2 regions of the Arthrobacter sp. JDC6 genome follow, and region 1 is predicted to be linked to the other one. Evidence: riboswitches for the same ligand, from Rfam matches in the RefSeq annotation. Region 1 holds a riboswitch; the other holds the start of a gene.

What was found. A riboswitch is a leader RNA that binds a small molecule or an ion and turns the genes downstream of it on or off. The one in region 1 is predicted to bind thiamine pyrophosphate.
Region 2: it holds a riboswitch for thiamine pyrophosphate, as region 1 does, so the genes downstream of both, thiD (bifunctional hydroxymethylpyrimidine kinase/phosphomethylpyrimidine kinase) here and thiO (glycine oxidase ThiO) in region 1, are expected to answer to the same signal.

Annotation. Positions count from the first base shown of each region.
Region 1 covers NZ_CM151278.1:1,434,837-1,442,096, reverse strand. The annotation lists gene ACV095_RS06790 (TetR/AcrR family transcriptional regulator) at 1-649, shown strand, start outside; gene ACV095_RS06785 (DUF3107 domain-containing protein) at 698-922, shown strand; gene ACV095_RS06780 (hypothetical protein) at 944-1,246, shown strand; gene ACV095_RS06775 (thiazole synthase) at 1,334-2,149, opposite strand; gene thiS (sulfur carrier protein ThiS) at 2,154-2,390, opposite strand; gene thiO (glycine oxidase ThiO) at 2,387-3,688, opposite strand; TPP riboswitch at 3,682-3,800, opposite strand; gene thiE (thiamine phosphate synthase) at 3,828-4,559, shown strand; gene ACV095_RS06755 (RNB domain-containing ribonuclease) at 4,596-6,101, shown strand; gene ACV095_RS06750 (DEAD/DEAH box helicase) at 6,391-7,260, shown strand, end outside.
Region 2 covers NZ_CM151278.1:1,877,626-1,884,885, reverse strand. The annotation lists gene proB (glutamate 5-kinase) at 1-995, opposite strand, end outside; gene obgE (GTPase ObgE) at 1,000-2,589, opposite strand; gene rpmA (50S ribosomal protein L27) at 2,709-2,972, opposite strand; gene rplU (50S ribosomal protein L21) at 3,034-3,342, opposite strand; gene thiD (bifunctional hydroxymethylpyrimidine kinase/phosphomethylpyrimidine kinase) at 3,605-5,125, opposite strand; TPP riboswitch at 5,133-5,230, opposite strand; gene ACV095_RS08770 (Rne/Rng family ribonuclease) at 5,379-7,260, opposite strand, start outside.

The sequences.
Region 1 (7,260 bases):
GGCTGACCGCCCGCCCGCCGCCGAACCGCAAACTCCCTCCCGCCCCGCAGGCCATCGGTCCGCCCGGCTGCCCCGGGATGAGCGCCGCGCACAGCTGCTTGCCGCCGCCCAGGAGGTGTTCGTGGCCAACGGCTACCACGGCGCGGCCATGGATGAAATTGCAGAGACCGCCCATGTCAGCAAACCGGTGCTGTACCAGCACTTTCCGTCAAAGCGGGAACTCTACCTCGCACTGCTCGAGAGCCACCTTGCGTCCCTGACCGAGTTGATGCTGGGTGCCCTGAATTCCACCACGGACAACGATGAACGGGTCCAGGCCGTCATGCGCGCCTACTTCCATTTCATCGCCAGCGACGACCAGGCCCACCGCCTGGTGTTCGAGTCCGACCTGATCAACGACCCCGACGTCAGCTCCAGGCTGGAAACCTTCAACCGGACCTTCGCCGACGCCATCGCCAGGGTCATTGCCGAGGACACCAAGCTCCCCCACCTCGAGGCCGAACTCCTTGGCCGCGGACTGGCCGGAATGGCGCAGGTCAGCGCGCGGTACTGGCTGGAAACGGACGGTAACCTGGACCTCAACGTGGCCAGTGACCTCATCTACCGTTTAGCTTGGCGCGGAATCTCTCGCTTCCCCAAAGAGTCCTAGACTACAAATAAGACATCATCGACGAACTTCACAGGCTGGGAGGCCCCCTTGGAAATTAAGATCGGCGTTCAAAACGTTGGCCGCGAGATCGTGCTGGAATCGGACCAGGACGCGGAGACTGTGGCCAAGGTTGTTGGCGAAGCCATCACCGGAGGCAACGAACTTCGCCTGAAGGATGAAAAAGGACGCCTGATCATTGTTCCGGGCAACGCTCTGGCCTATGTGGAAATCGGTGCCGAAGAGGTTCGGCGCGTAGGTTTCGGCCAGTTCTAGTCCCCGGTTCCAAGGAGATCCATGCTTTCGCTGTCCATCGTGGTGCTGGCCACTGTCGCCGGCGGCTTCGTCGTCTGGGCCAATGACAAGCGGCACGCCAAGTACGGTGCGGCGCTTCCGGCCGGCGTCGCCGCGGGTGCTGCGGCGCTGGTGTGGATCATTCTGATGGCGGCCGGTTTCGGCTACCTGCCCGGGCTGACCTGGCTTCCCTGGGTCCTGCCCATCGTTCTGGGCATTGCTGCCGCCATCGCCGCCGTCGCCTATTTTGGCCGTACGCGGGCGCGCCATGATGCGGAACGGCTCACTGCGATCCTGCGGCGCTGAGCCGTCGCTGGCAGGCTCCCAGGCATATGGCTGTGGCCACCACCCAGGCGGGTGGTGGCCACAGCCCTTTAAGTGAATGGCCGATGCCTAGAGGAACTCGGCCCGGCCTTCCATGGCGGATGAGGCGAGGGCATGCTCCCGGCGCGGGATGCGCCCGGCCGCCCGGGCCATCCTGCCCGCGATCACCGCGTGCTTGAAGGCTTCTCCCATGAGCGTGGGGTTCTGGGCGCGGGTCACGGCCGTGGCCAGCAGCACGGCGTCGCAGCCCAGCTCCATGGCAAGGGAGGCGTCGGATGCCGTGCCGATGCCGGCATCCAGGACCACGGGCACGGAGGCCCGGGAAACGATGAGCTCAATGTTGTGCGGGTTCAGGATCCCCAGGCCGGTGCCGATCGGGGCACCCAGCGGCATGACGGCGGTGGCTCCAAGGTTCTCCAGCCGCAGGGCCAGCACAGGATCGTCGTTGGTGTAGGCGAAGACCTTGAAGCCGCGGTTGACCAGCTGCTCGGTGGCCTCGACCAGTTCCACGGCGTCCGGCAGGAGGGTTTGTTCATCGGCGATGACCTCCAGTTTCACCCAGTCTGTTTCCAGGGCCTCCCGGGCCAGTTCCGCGGTAAGGACCGCGTCCCTGGCCGTGAAGCAGCCGGCCGTATTGGGCAGGACCCGGATTCCATGATCCACCAGCAGCTGGAACAGCGAGCCGGTTTCAGCCGTGGAGTAGCGCCGCATGGCCACGGTGGTCAGTGCGGTGCCGGAGGCAAGGAGCGCCGCGCCCAGGCCATCGAGGCTGGGCGCTCCCCCGGTGCCCATGATGAGCCTGGAACCCAGCGCGACGCCGTCGATCACCAGGGCGTCGCCGGCACCGGCGTTTCCTGCAGGGTTGATGGTGCTGGTTTCGGTCATGGCGTCAGCCTCCCTGTACTGCTGTAACAAGTTCGATGTCGTCGCCGTCGGCGAGCGCGGTGGCGAACCATTGGCTGCGCGGCACCACCTGGGCATTGTGCGCGACGGCGACGCCGAGTTTCCCGCCGTCGGTCGCCTGTCCGTTGTCCGCCAGCGGGCGTCCGGTGACCTCGCTGACCAGCGTGGTGATCGAAGCTCCGTCGGCCACCGTGTGCGGGTTTCCGTTAAGGGTGATGTTCACGCAGTCTCCTTGATGTGGGGGCTTGTTGCTGCCGTTGCCGGCCTGGAAAACCGGTCCGGGCTGAAGGGACCCCAGCGGGGATCGGCCCTGCCGTCCAGCAGTTCCCTGCAGATGGCCGCCGCGGCGGGAGTGAGCAGGACTCCGTGCCGGAAGAACCCGGTGGCGATGATGAGTCCGGGGACGTGCCCGGCCTGTCCTCCCCCGGCGCCCGGAGCGGCCGGCACCCGGCCCAGGAGCGGCGCGTTGTCAGGGGTACCGGGGCGGGCGCGGGCGGTGCATTCCAGGAGTTCGAGTTCAGCGACGGCGGGCACCAGAGCCTGCGCGTCCCGCAGCAGCTGGTAGACGCCGCCGGCACTCACGGCATCGGAGCGGGCATCCTCCCGCTGCGTGGCTCCGATCACCACGGTCCCGTCCTGCCTGGGAACGATGTATACGGGGATGCCGTGGACCAGGCCGCGCACCGTTGACGTCACCAAGGGCTGAAGGTGGCGGGGAACGGCAAGGCGCAGGATATCCCCGTGCACGGGCCGCAGCGGCAGCTCAAGGCCGTCCGGCAGGCCGTCAAGCGCCCCCGCCTGCAGGCCATTGGCCACCACGGTCTCCGTTGCCAGCACCGTGCCGCCGCCGGCCAGGCGGACCCCGGAAACCGTTCCGCCCTCCCACAGCAGCCCGGCTGCCCGCTCCGGCACGCCAAAACCTTCCACTGCCCCGGCAACCGCCAGCTGGGGCTGCTCCTGCGCCGCGCCGGCCAGGGCCAGCCGCAAGGCGGCCACCAGGCGCCGGGGATCCACCTGGTGGTCCGCCGGGGTATCAAGTGCGCACGCAATGGCCGGGCTGAGCAGCGGCTCACGCTTCCGGGCCTCCCGCACGGTCAGGGGTTCCACCGCCAGCCCGTTGGCCTGCTGGACTGTGCGCAGGTCCATCAGCGCCCGGCGGTCGGCCGCGTCGGCACCCACGGCGAGGGTCGGCGTCGTCAGGTATCCGGAATCCGCGCCCGTTGCCCTGCCCAGCCCGGCGGCGAACCCGGGCCAGCGCGATGATGCGTCAAGCATCAGTTCCAGGAGCTCTTCCTCCTGGTAATGCAGTTCGCTGACGGGAGCCAGCATGCCGGCCGCCGCCCAGCTGGCGCCGGTACCGGGCGCGTCATCAATGAGGACCACCGAGCGCCCGGAACGCTGCGCCTCCCAGGCAATGCCGTGCCCCACCACTCCCCCGCCGATGACGGCAACGTCGGCCCGGAGGGTGGAGGGAATGGTTCTGCGGGCGGACCCGGGGTGATGGGTGAAGGGGGTACGCATGTGGGTTCCTTCCCTACGCCGGCATTAACCGGATCAGGTCAAGCGGTCGGCTCTGACGCCCTCTCAGCCCGGCGCTTTGTGACAGCCGCCGCGGGCTCCCGCAGTACCAGCCCAGTTTAGAGGAACTAGGCTTGCACGCATGAATGTGTCCACCCCATCCTTTCCCGCCGGCCACCACACTCCAGCCACCGAAGTCGTCAATTCACGGGACAACGACGCCCTGAAGGCAGCCCGCCTGTACCTCTGCACCGATGCGCGCCGGGACCGCGGCGACTTCGCGGAGTTCGTTGACGCCGCGTTCGCCGGTGGCGTGGACATCATCCAGCTGCGCGACAAGACCATCGAGGCGGCCGAGGAACTGGACCTCCTGGCGGTGCTGAAGGAATCCGCGGTACGGCACGGAAAGCTGTGGGCGGTCAATGACCGTGCGGACATCGCCGTCCTCTCCGGGGCACCGGTGTTCCACATCGGCCAGAAGGACCTGCCGCTGGCGGCGGCGCGCACGCTGGTCAACGGCAACGCCGCCATCGGGCTCTCCAGCCACACCACCGGGCAGGTGGACGCCGCCCTGGCAGCAACTGCCGGACCAGCCGGGCTGGACTACTTCTGCGTGGGTCCGGTCTGGGCAACCCCCACCAAACCCGGCAGGTCCGCCGTGGGCACTGACCTGGTGAAGTATGCCGCCGAGGCCTCACGGCAGGCGGCGGACCCCGTGCCCTGGTTCGCCATTGGCGGCATTGACCACGGAAACGTCCACCAGGTGGCGGAAGCCGGTGCGCGCAGGATCGTGGTGGTGCGCGCCATCACCGAGGCCTCCGATCCCGCCGCCGCTGCCGCCTCCCTCCTCGACGCATTGGACGCCGCCGCCTGATGCCATATCGGCGGACTTGGAGCTACGCTGACTTTTGTGTCACATCATCGGCTGGCTCCAAACGTCCATGACCACAGGAACGCCCTGGAAGAGGCGTTGGGCCTGCTGCGCACCGAACTTGAACTGCCGGGACCGTACCCGGCTGAGGCAGTGGCGGATGCCCGGGCCGCTGTGGCAGCGCTGAAGCTTCCGTCCTACGACCTGACCGCCGTCCAGTTCGTGACCATCGATCCGGCCTCCTCCACGGACCTGGACCAGGCGGTGTTCATCGAACCGGACGGGAACGGCTACCGGGTAATGTACGCGATCGCCGATGTGCCGGCGTTTGTTGCGCCGGGAGGTCCCCTGGACGCCGAGACCCGGCGCCGCGGCCAGACGTTCTACGCTCCGGACGGCCGGATTCCGCTGCACCCGGAAGTGATCAGCGAGGGGGCAGGAAGCCTGCTGCCGGGCCAGGATTGTTCGGCTTTCGTATGGGACTTCACGCTCGACGGCGACGCAACGGTTGTGTCGGTGGGCGTCAGGCGGGCGCGGGTCCGCAGCCGCGACAAGCTCAGCTACAAGGGTGCGCAGGAAGACCTCGACGCCGGGACGGCCTCGCCGGTGCTGCGGCTCCTCCGCGAGGTGGGCCTGAAGCGGGTGGCCCTGGAGCGGGAACGCGGCGGGGCCAGCCTCAACATGCCCGAGCAGGAAATTGTCCAGCTGCCCGACGGCGGCTACCGCATTGCTGCCGTACCGCAGCTTCCCGTGGAGGACTGGAACGCGCAGATTTCCCTGATGACCGGGATGGCCGCCGCGCAGCTCATGCTGGAGGGCAAGGTGGGAATCCTGCGCACCATGCCCGCCCCGGACGAACGGTCGCTGAAGCATTTCCGGCTGCAGACCGAGGTGCTGGGCAGGCCCTGGGACGGTGAAGTCAGCTACGGCGAATACCTGCGTTCCCTGGATCCCACCGATCCCCGCCAGCTGGCCATCATGCATTCCGCCGGCATGCTGTTCCGGGGCGCCTCCTATACCGCCTTTGACGGAACGGTCCCCGAGGACGGCGTGCAGTCTGCCATCGGCGCGGCCTATGCCCACACCACCGCGCCGCTCCGCCGCCTGGTGGACCGCTTTGTGCTGGTGATCTGCGAGGCCCTCAGCAATGGCGGGGATGTTCCGGACTGGGCGCGGGAAGCCCTGCCGCTCCTGCCGGGCATCATGGCCGGATCGGACCAGCTCGCGTCCAGGATGGAACGACTGGCCCTGGACACCGTTGAGGCCGCGCTGCTGCTGAACCACATCGGGCAGGAGTTCGATGCGATCGTGATTTCCGGCTCCCGGCCGCAAAACGGAAACGGGAATGGAAACGGGACCGGGACGGTGAAAAACGGCAACGGGAAGAACGGAAACGGCAGCGGAAGTTCGGGCATTATCCAGATTGCCGAGCCCGCGGTCACTGCCCGGTGTGCCGGCGAGCTGGAGTCGGGTACCAAGGTCCGGGTCCGGCTGGTTTCCTCGGACATCACCACCCGCGAGATCCATTTCGAGCTCATCCCGTAAGCGGCGGCGGCCGCGGCAGGCGGGCCGAAACGTGTTTCTGCGACCTTGCAGCTAGACTGAGAGGGTAGAAATGGATGCCCGGTCGTTGATTTCCTTGATTTGAAACCAACAAGCCCGCCCCTACGCGATCTTGAGATTTGCCCGTTGGTCACCAGTGCCAGCATTAGATAGCCCGCGATCGGCTTCCACTGGAATCGCTTGCGCGCCTGAGCGTGCTCCGGAACGGCCAGTCCTGGCCGGCCCGTTGAGCAGGCAGCGCCATTGCCCAAATGAATAAGGAAACTCCCCCGTGAGTGAATTGCATACCCACCAGCTCCTGAGCGATGAGACCGGCACGGAAACCATCGAGCCGGAAGAAACCATCATCTCCGACGAGACCCCGCACGAGATCGCGGAGAAGTCCTTTGCCGACTACAACGTCCGCGAGGACATCGTGGAATCCCTGGCTGACGCCGGAATCACCCACCCGTTCCCCATCCAGGCCATGACCCTTCCGGTGGCGCTGGGCGGCCACGACATCATCGGCCAGGCCAAGACGGGCACCGGCAAGACCCTGGGCTTCGGCATCCCCGCACTGCAGCGGGTCATCGGGCAGGACGACCCCGGCTACGCCAAGCTGGCCGTCCCGGGAGCCCCGCAGGCCCTGGTCATCGTCCCCACCCGCGAACTGGCGGTGCAGGTGGCCGGTGACCTGGTGACCGCTTCCCGGAAGCGCAACGCGAGGATCGCCACCATTTACGGCGGCCGCGCCTACGAGCCCCAGGTGGAGGCCCTCAAGCAGGGCGTCGAGGTTGTGGTGGGTACCCCCGGCCGGCTGATCGACCTTTTCAAGCAAAAGCACCTGAGCCTGAAGAACGTCAAGATCGTGGTGCTGGACGAAGCTGACGAGATGCTGGACCTTGGCTTCCTGCCGGATGTCGAGACCCTCATCGCGGCAACTCCCGCAATTCGCCAGACGCTCTTGTTCTCCGCCACCATGCCCGGTCCGGTCATCGCCATGGCCCGCCGCTACATGACCCAGCCCACGCACATCCGCGCCGCGGACCCTGAGGACGAGGGCCTTACCAAGCGCGATATCCGCCAGCTGATCTACCGTGCGCACAGCATGGACAAGATCGAAGTGGTGGCACGCATCCTGCAGGCCCGCGGCCGCGGACGG
Region 2 (7,260 bases), 440 kb from region 1:
ATGCCGTCGGTTCCTGCCAGTTCCACGGCGTCGCCCGCTTCAAAGTCGCCCTGCACCGCGGAAATCCCCGCCGGCAGCAGGGAGGTGCGGTGGTGCCGCACGGCACGCACCGCCCCCTCGTCCAGGACCAGGCGGCCCTGCACCGAGGCAACGTGCGCCAGCCACAGGAGCCGGACGGGCTTGCGGGAACCGTTGACGGAAAACCACGTGCCCACGTCCTCGCCATTCAGGGCTGCGGCGGCGTTGGACGTGGAGGTCACCAGGGCGTGAATGCCCGAACCCGCTGCCATGCTGGCAGCTTCCACCTTTGTCATCATCCCGCCGGTTCCCACACCGGCCTTGCCCGCTTTGCCGATGGAAACGCCCTCGAGGTCGTGCGCGCCGGTGACCAGGGGGATGCGCTTGGCACCCTGGGCGGGCGGCCCGTCATAGAGGGAGTCGACGTCGGACAGCAGCACCAGTGCGTCGGCGCGCACCAGGTGCGCCACCAGGGCGGCGAGCCGGTCGTTGTCGCCGAAGCGGATTTCGTGGGTGGCCACGGTGTCGTTCTCGTTGACGACGGGGACCACACCGAGGTTCAGCAGCCGGTCCATGGCGCGGAGGGCGTTGGTGTGCTGGCTGCGGCGCATCAGGTCCTCGGCCGTGAGCAGGACCTGGCTGACGGTGACGCCGTGCGCGCCGAAGGCCTGGGTGTACCGGGCCATCAGCAGCCCCTGGCCCACGCTGGCGGCGGCCTGCTGGGTGGCGAGGTCGCGGGGGCGCTTGGCCAGTCCCAGCGGGGCCAGTCCGGCCGCGATGGCGCCGGAGGAGACCAGGATGATCTCGGCGCCCGCGTTGCGCTTGGCCGCGAGTGCGTCCGCCAGGGCGGTCAGGGATTCCTCCGAGATGCCGCCCTTGATGCTGGTCAGAGACGAGGAGCCCACCTTCACGACGATCCGGCGGGCGCCTGCCAGTGCGCTCCTGTCCACCGTCCGCCCGGCGGGTTCCGCGGTCATGCCCCTAGAGGTCATCGTCCGCTTCCAGTCCGCTCTCCTTCACAGGGTGGGCAGCGCGGCGGCCACTGACGGATTCGGTCCAGATACCGGCTTTCCGTTCCGCCTCGAGCTCGGCCCGGGCGGCGGCCTTGGCGTCACGGCGCTCCTGCTGCTCGTCGCGCTTCTGGCTGCGGGTGGGCCGATCCCCAATGTCTGCGAACCGCACATCGGTGCCGCGCGGCGACGCCAGGAGCTCGGCCCCTGCCATCATGGTGGGCTCCCAGTCGAAGACGACACCGTCGTCCCCGCCGATGACCACGGTGTCGCCCGGCTTGGCGCCCTGCTTGAACAGTTCAGTCTCCACGCCGAGCTTGGCGAGCCGGTCCGCAAGGTAGCCGATGGCTTCCTCGTTGGTGAAGTCGGTCTGCTTGACCCAGCGTTCGGGCTTTTCGCCGAGGACGCGGAACAGCGGCTCCAGGTTCTTTTCCTCGCGCCGGATCTTGAAGCCGGCCTCGTTGACGGCGCGGGGACGCAGTACGGCGGGCTGGACCTTGGGCGGTGCGGCAGCGACGGCGTCGCGGGCCGCCTTGACGATCTCCGCCATGGCGAAGCCCAGCTGGCGCAGGCCCTCATGGCTGGTGGCGGACACCTCGAACACGCGGTAGCCGCGGGATTCGAGTTCCGGACGCACGAATTCGGCCATGTCCTTGCCGTCGGGCAGGTCCACCTTGTTCAGGGCCACCAGCCGGGGGCGGTGGTTCAGGGGTACCACTTCGCCGTCCTGGCCTGCGTAGCTCATGTCGACGGCGTACTTCTCCAGCTCGCCCTCGATGATGGCGAGGTCCGACAACGGGTCGCGCTCCGATTCCAGCGTGCCGCAGTCCAGCACGTGCACCAGGGCTGCGCAGCGCTCCACGTGCCGCAGGAAGTGGTGGCCCAGGCCGCGTCCCTCGCTGGCACCTTCGATGAGCCCGGGTACGTCGGCGATGGTGAACCGCACGTCTCCGGCCTGCACGACGCCGAGGTTGGGAACCAGCGTGGTGAACGGGTAGTCAGCGATCTTGGGCCGGGCCGCGGACATCGCCGCGATGAGGCTGGACTTGCCGGCCGACGGGAAGCCCACCAGCGCGATGTCGGCGATGGACTTCAGTTCCAGGACGATGTCGCGGGACTCGCCTTCGATGCCCAGCAGCGCAAAGCCGGGGGCGCGGCGCTTTTGCGAGGACAGGGCGGCGTTGCCGAGTCCGCCAATGCCGCCTGCGGCGGCCACGTATTCGGTGCCCTCGCCGACGAGGTCAGCCAGGACGGTGCCGTCCTTGGACTTCACCACGGTGCCGTCCGGGACAGGCAGGATGAGGGTTTCACCGTTTTTGCCGCCGCGCCAGTCACCCATGCCGGGGCCGCCGTTGCTGGCGTGCCGGTGCGGTGCGTGGTGGTAGTCAAGAAGCGTGGTGGTCTGGTGGTCGACGCGGAGGATCACGTCGCCGCCGTTGCCCCCGTTGCCGCCGTCGGGTCCGCCCAGCGGCTTGAACTTCTCGCGGTGGACGGAGACGCACCCATGGCCGCCGGTACCGCCGGATACGTGCAGTACTACCCGGTCTACAAAGCTGGCCACGTGGATCTCCTCAGAAACTGTTTACCTGGCGGCCCAGGGGACGCCACATCGATTGTAATGCGGTTAAAAGAACAGTGGAGCGGACCCTCAGGCCCGCTCCACCGTTTCAGAACTTGTTGTTACTCTGCAGCTGCAGCAGCAACGATGTTGACTACGCGACGACCGCGGCGGGTGCCGAATTCAACGGCGCCCGGGGTCAGGGCGAACAGGGTGTCGTCGCCGCCACGGCCAACGCCGGCGCCCGGGTGGAAGTGGGTGCCACGCTGGCGGACGATGATCTCGCCGGCCGAAACAACCTGGCCGCCGAAGCGCTTGACGCCGAGGTACTGAGCGTTGGAATCGCGACCGTTGCGAGTGGAGCTCGCGCCCTTTTTATGTGCCATCTGAAATGCCTGCCTCTAAATTCTGGGGAATCTGTTGAAATGCCTGAACAGTAACCGGTGGTTACTTGATGCCGGTGATCTTGACCTTGGTCAGTTCCTGGCGGTGACCCTGGCGCTTCTTGTAGCCGGTCTTGTTCTTGAACTTCTGGATGACAATCTTAGGACCACGCAGGTCCTGGAGGATTTCAGCCGTAACAGTTACCTTGGCCAGGTCAGCGGCGGCGGAGGTGACCTTGTCACCATCAACCAGGAGCAGTGCGGGCAGCTCAATGGTGCTGCCGGCTCCACCGGCGACGCGGTTCAGGGTAACGAAGTCTCCAACGGAAACCTTCTCTTGGCGGCCGCCTGCGCGGACAATCGCGTACACCACTTGGGAACTCACTTCTCTCGACGTTTATACAAAATTTGCGTGCGGAACCGACTTGCTAAAAGCTTGGTTTCTCGCTGTGCCTCAACGCCGTGGGGTCGTAACCCAAGTGTTGGCGTAAGCACCGAAGATCAAGAATACGCTAAATCCATCTTCGGCCGCAAATGAGGCTGGTTCAGGCGGGCCGGCTGTGGTAGTAACCACAGCCCGGCAGGAACCGCCGCAACCGTGCTCCACCATCATAGCCGGGCCCGGCCCGCGGGGGTCACGAATGCAGCCTCGGCGCGTCGAAGAACTCCACTTCCAGGCGGCAGGACTGCTTGAACGCCGTCACCATCGCCGCCCTCTCATGGTCCGGCGCGGTCCGTCCGGCTGCATCCACGATGGCGATGGCTTTGCGGGTGGCTTCGGCGAAGCCCTCGTCGGCGTACGTCCGGAGCCAGGCCGCGTAGGCATGGCCGTCCGGTTCGCCCGAGGCCAGGAACCGGGCGTGGAGCTTCCCGCCGACTTCGGCGTAGAGCCAGAAGCAGGGAAGCACGGCGGCGGCGAGGACGGCATAGCTGCCCGACGCCGACGCTGCCGTGAGGTGGTCCACGTATGACTTGGTGACGGGGCCCAGGCCCTTCGGGGCCGGGCGGGTGCTGAGCCACGAGCGGTGGAGTTCCGATTCCACCTCAAGGCACTGCTGCGCGGATCCGGCCCAGAAAAGCTGCTCGGCCTCCGAGGGGGCCAGCGCGCTGGCCCGTGCCAGCACCCTGGAGTAGCCGTTCAGGTAGAGGGCATCCTGCGCCAGGTAGTAGGCAAAGTCCTTCTCCGGAAGGTCTCCTGACGCCAGGCCGTGGATGAAGTCCAGTGCGTAGATGTCCGCCAGGTCCTGTTGGGCTTCCGACCACAACCGGGCCGCGAAGCCGCCCTCCTCCAGGACCGGCCGCACGTGGTGGAAGTGGTGTACGGGGCCGTTCCCCTGGCCCACCTCCAATTGGCCGGAGTTCTCAAGTGCGCCGGCCAGCCAGGGCTTGACCGTTCGCAGTGATGCCTCCCAATTGCCCAAACGGGCCTGGACTGTTGCCATGGCAGAGGACAGGGAACAGCCCGTCCCGTGGCTGTTCCGCGTGGAAACCCGCTTCCCCTGCACTTCCACCACGTCCGGCCCCAGGAGGCCCGAAGCGTTGACCAGAGCATCCGGGCAGTCGAGGCCTGAAAGGTGGCCACCCTTGACCAGCACGGTGGCTCCGGTGGCTTCCGCCAGGCGCCTGCCCTGGTCCAGCGCGGTGTCCCAGTCTTTCGCCGGCTCCGTGCCCAGCAGCAGCGCGAGCTCGGGAAGGTTGGGGGTGATGAGGTGGGCAAGGGGCAGCAGTTCCCGGAGCGCGGCTTCGGCGGATTCCTTCAGCAGCCGGTCGCCGCTGGTGGCCACCATGACGGGGTCCAGGACCACGACGGCGGGACGGGCCTTTTCGAGCCACTGGCGGACAGTGCGGATCACCGACTCGTCGCCCAGCATGCCGATCTTGACGGCGTCGATGCTGATGTCGTCACTGACCGCGTCCAGCTGCTGGGCCAGGACGCCGGCCGGCGGGACGTGGACGGACTGCACGCCCCGGGTGTTTTGCGCCGTGAGTGCCGTGATCGCGGCCATGCCGTATCCGCCATGGGCGGCAATGCTTTTGAGGTCCGCCTGGATCCCGGCCCCGCCGGACGGGTCGGAGCCTGCAATGGAGAGGACGCGCGGGACATCGCGGCCCCCAGGCAGCGCGGGGGCCACGCCGGACGCTGTGGGCAGGGCAATGGAGAGGGTCGAAGACAACAGACATCCCTTCGCCGGTACTAGCCGGACAGGTTCAACGGGTGTGGATCTCAGCCGGCCTTCTGCGCGGCACCCCGTGTCGGGTTCCAGAGTAGCCGCTGGGGCGTACCCGGCGGAAAGGTGACAGCACCCGCGCAAGCAGGAAGTCCCCGCCCGTGGACTGTTCCCCCTGGATTCATGGGGGACAGTCCGCACGACGGGGACTTCCTGGGTGGCGCGTTAACTGCGCCTTGGCTTAGAGCTCCGAGGCGGGGACGCCGACGCCGAGGATGATCGGTTCCCCTGCCGGCTTGCCGGGCTCCGCCGCAGCGGGCTGTGCGTTGGCGGTATCCGGAACCTTGGCTGCGTGCGAGTGCCCCGCGCCTGTCGCCTGGACGTTCTCGTGGTGCTGGACAGCGGTTTCATTTGCGGCACCTTGGGCCCGGCTGGCAGCGCGGTGGCGCCGCGGCCTGCGTTGCCGGGACTGCTCCAGCGTGTGGTCGGAGTAGTCCTTTTCCGCCGGAGCTTCCACGGCGGCACGCGCCTCCGCTCCCCCGCCGGGCTGCTGTTCGGGCACCGACTGTTCGGGCGCTGACTGTTCGGCCGGCTTCACCGTGTCTGCGGCCTTGGCGGGCGCGTTCTCCACGGGGGAAGCCGGCTGGCCGAGGTGGGCGAAGGCTTCCGCGAGCCGGTCCAGCGTGAGGGCGGGCCTGGGATGCTGGTCCTCAGCGTGCTCCACGAAGGGAAGCGGGACTTCCTCGCCGCCGAAGGTCAGGACAGCTGCGGGGCGTGCCGGGCCATCGGCGTCGTGCTTCTCTTCAACAGGGGCCTGCGCCGGCTCGGCGGACGGTGCCTGCCGGGTGGCTGCCACCTCATCGTCATGCAGGTGGGCCGCATGGGCGGCAGCCGCGATGTTCGCCAGGGCAAGCCGGGTGGCCTCTGCCTTGGCGTGCCGCTCTGCGTCTGTGGGGTCCGGAAGGACGGTGTGGACGTGGACAGCAGGCGCCGGGGCAGCCTCGGGCTGCTGGCCGCCGCGTCCCCGCCGCCGTTTGCGCTCGGGACGGACTCCGGGCTGGCCGCCATCGGCCCGCTGCCCTTCGGGGCGGTGGGCTTCCCCGCGGGCTTCGGGGCGGCTGTCGGCGCGCTGGACGTGGTGCTCGGCCGCCACAATGTTGGCGCGGCGGTGCTCCACGGGATCGTCGTGCGTCACTACGCCCCGGCCGGCGCAGGCCTCACACTGCTCGCCGAAGACTTCCAGCAGGCCCGTCCCCATGCGCTTGCGGGTCATCTGGACCAGGCCCAGCGACGTGACCTCGGCAACCTGGTGCTTGGTCCGGTCGCGGCCCAGGCATTCCACCAGGCGGCGCAGGACCAGGTCGCGGTTGGATTCGAGCACCATGTCGATGAAGTCGATCACGATGATGCCGCCGATGTCGCGCAGCCGCAGCTGGCGCACCACTTCCTCGGCGGCTTCCAGGTTGTTCTTTGTGACGGTTTCCTCGAGGTTGCCGCCGCTGCCGGTGAACTTGCCGGTGTTGACGTCCACCACGGTCATGGCCTCGGTGCGGTCGATGACCAGGGAGCCGCCGGAGGGCAGGAAGACCTTCCGCTCAAGGGCCTTGTGGATCTGCTCGTCGATGCGCCAGGCGGAGAAGATGTCCTGGTCCTTGGTCCACTTCTCGAGGCGGCCCACCAGGTCCGGCGCCACGTACGTGACGTAGGCCTCGATGGTGTCCCAGGCCTCCTCACCGGAGACGATCAGTTTGGAGAAGTCCTCGTTGAAGACGTCCCGGACCACCTTGATGGTCAGGTCCGGTTCACCGTACAGCAGCTCCGGGGCCAGGATCTTGGTGGACTGGGACTGGCTTTCGATGCCTTCCCACTGGGCGCGCAGGCGGTTGATGTCGTGCGTCAGTTCCTCTTCCGAGGCACCTTCCGCGGCGGTCCGGACGATGACGCCGGCGTGCTCGGGCAGGCGGTCCTTGAGGATGCGCTTGAGGCGGTTGCGTTCGACGTCGGGCAGCTTGCGGGAGATGCCGGTCATGGAGCCGCCGGGCACGTAGACCAGGTAGCGGCCGGGAAGGGAGATCTGGCTGGTCAGCCGGGCGCCCTTGTGGCCGACGGGATCCTTGGTCACC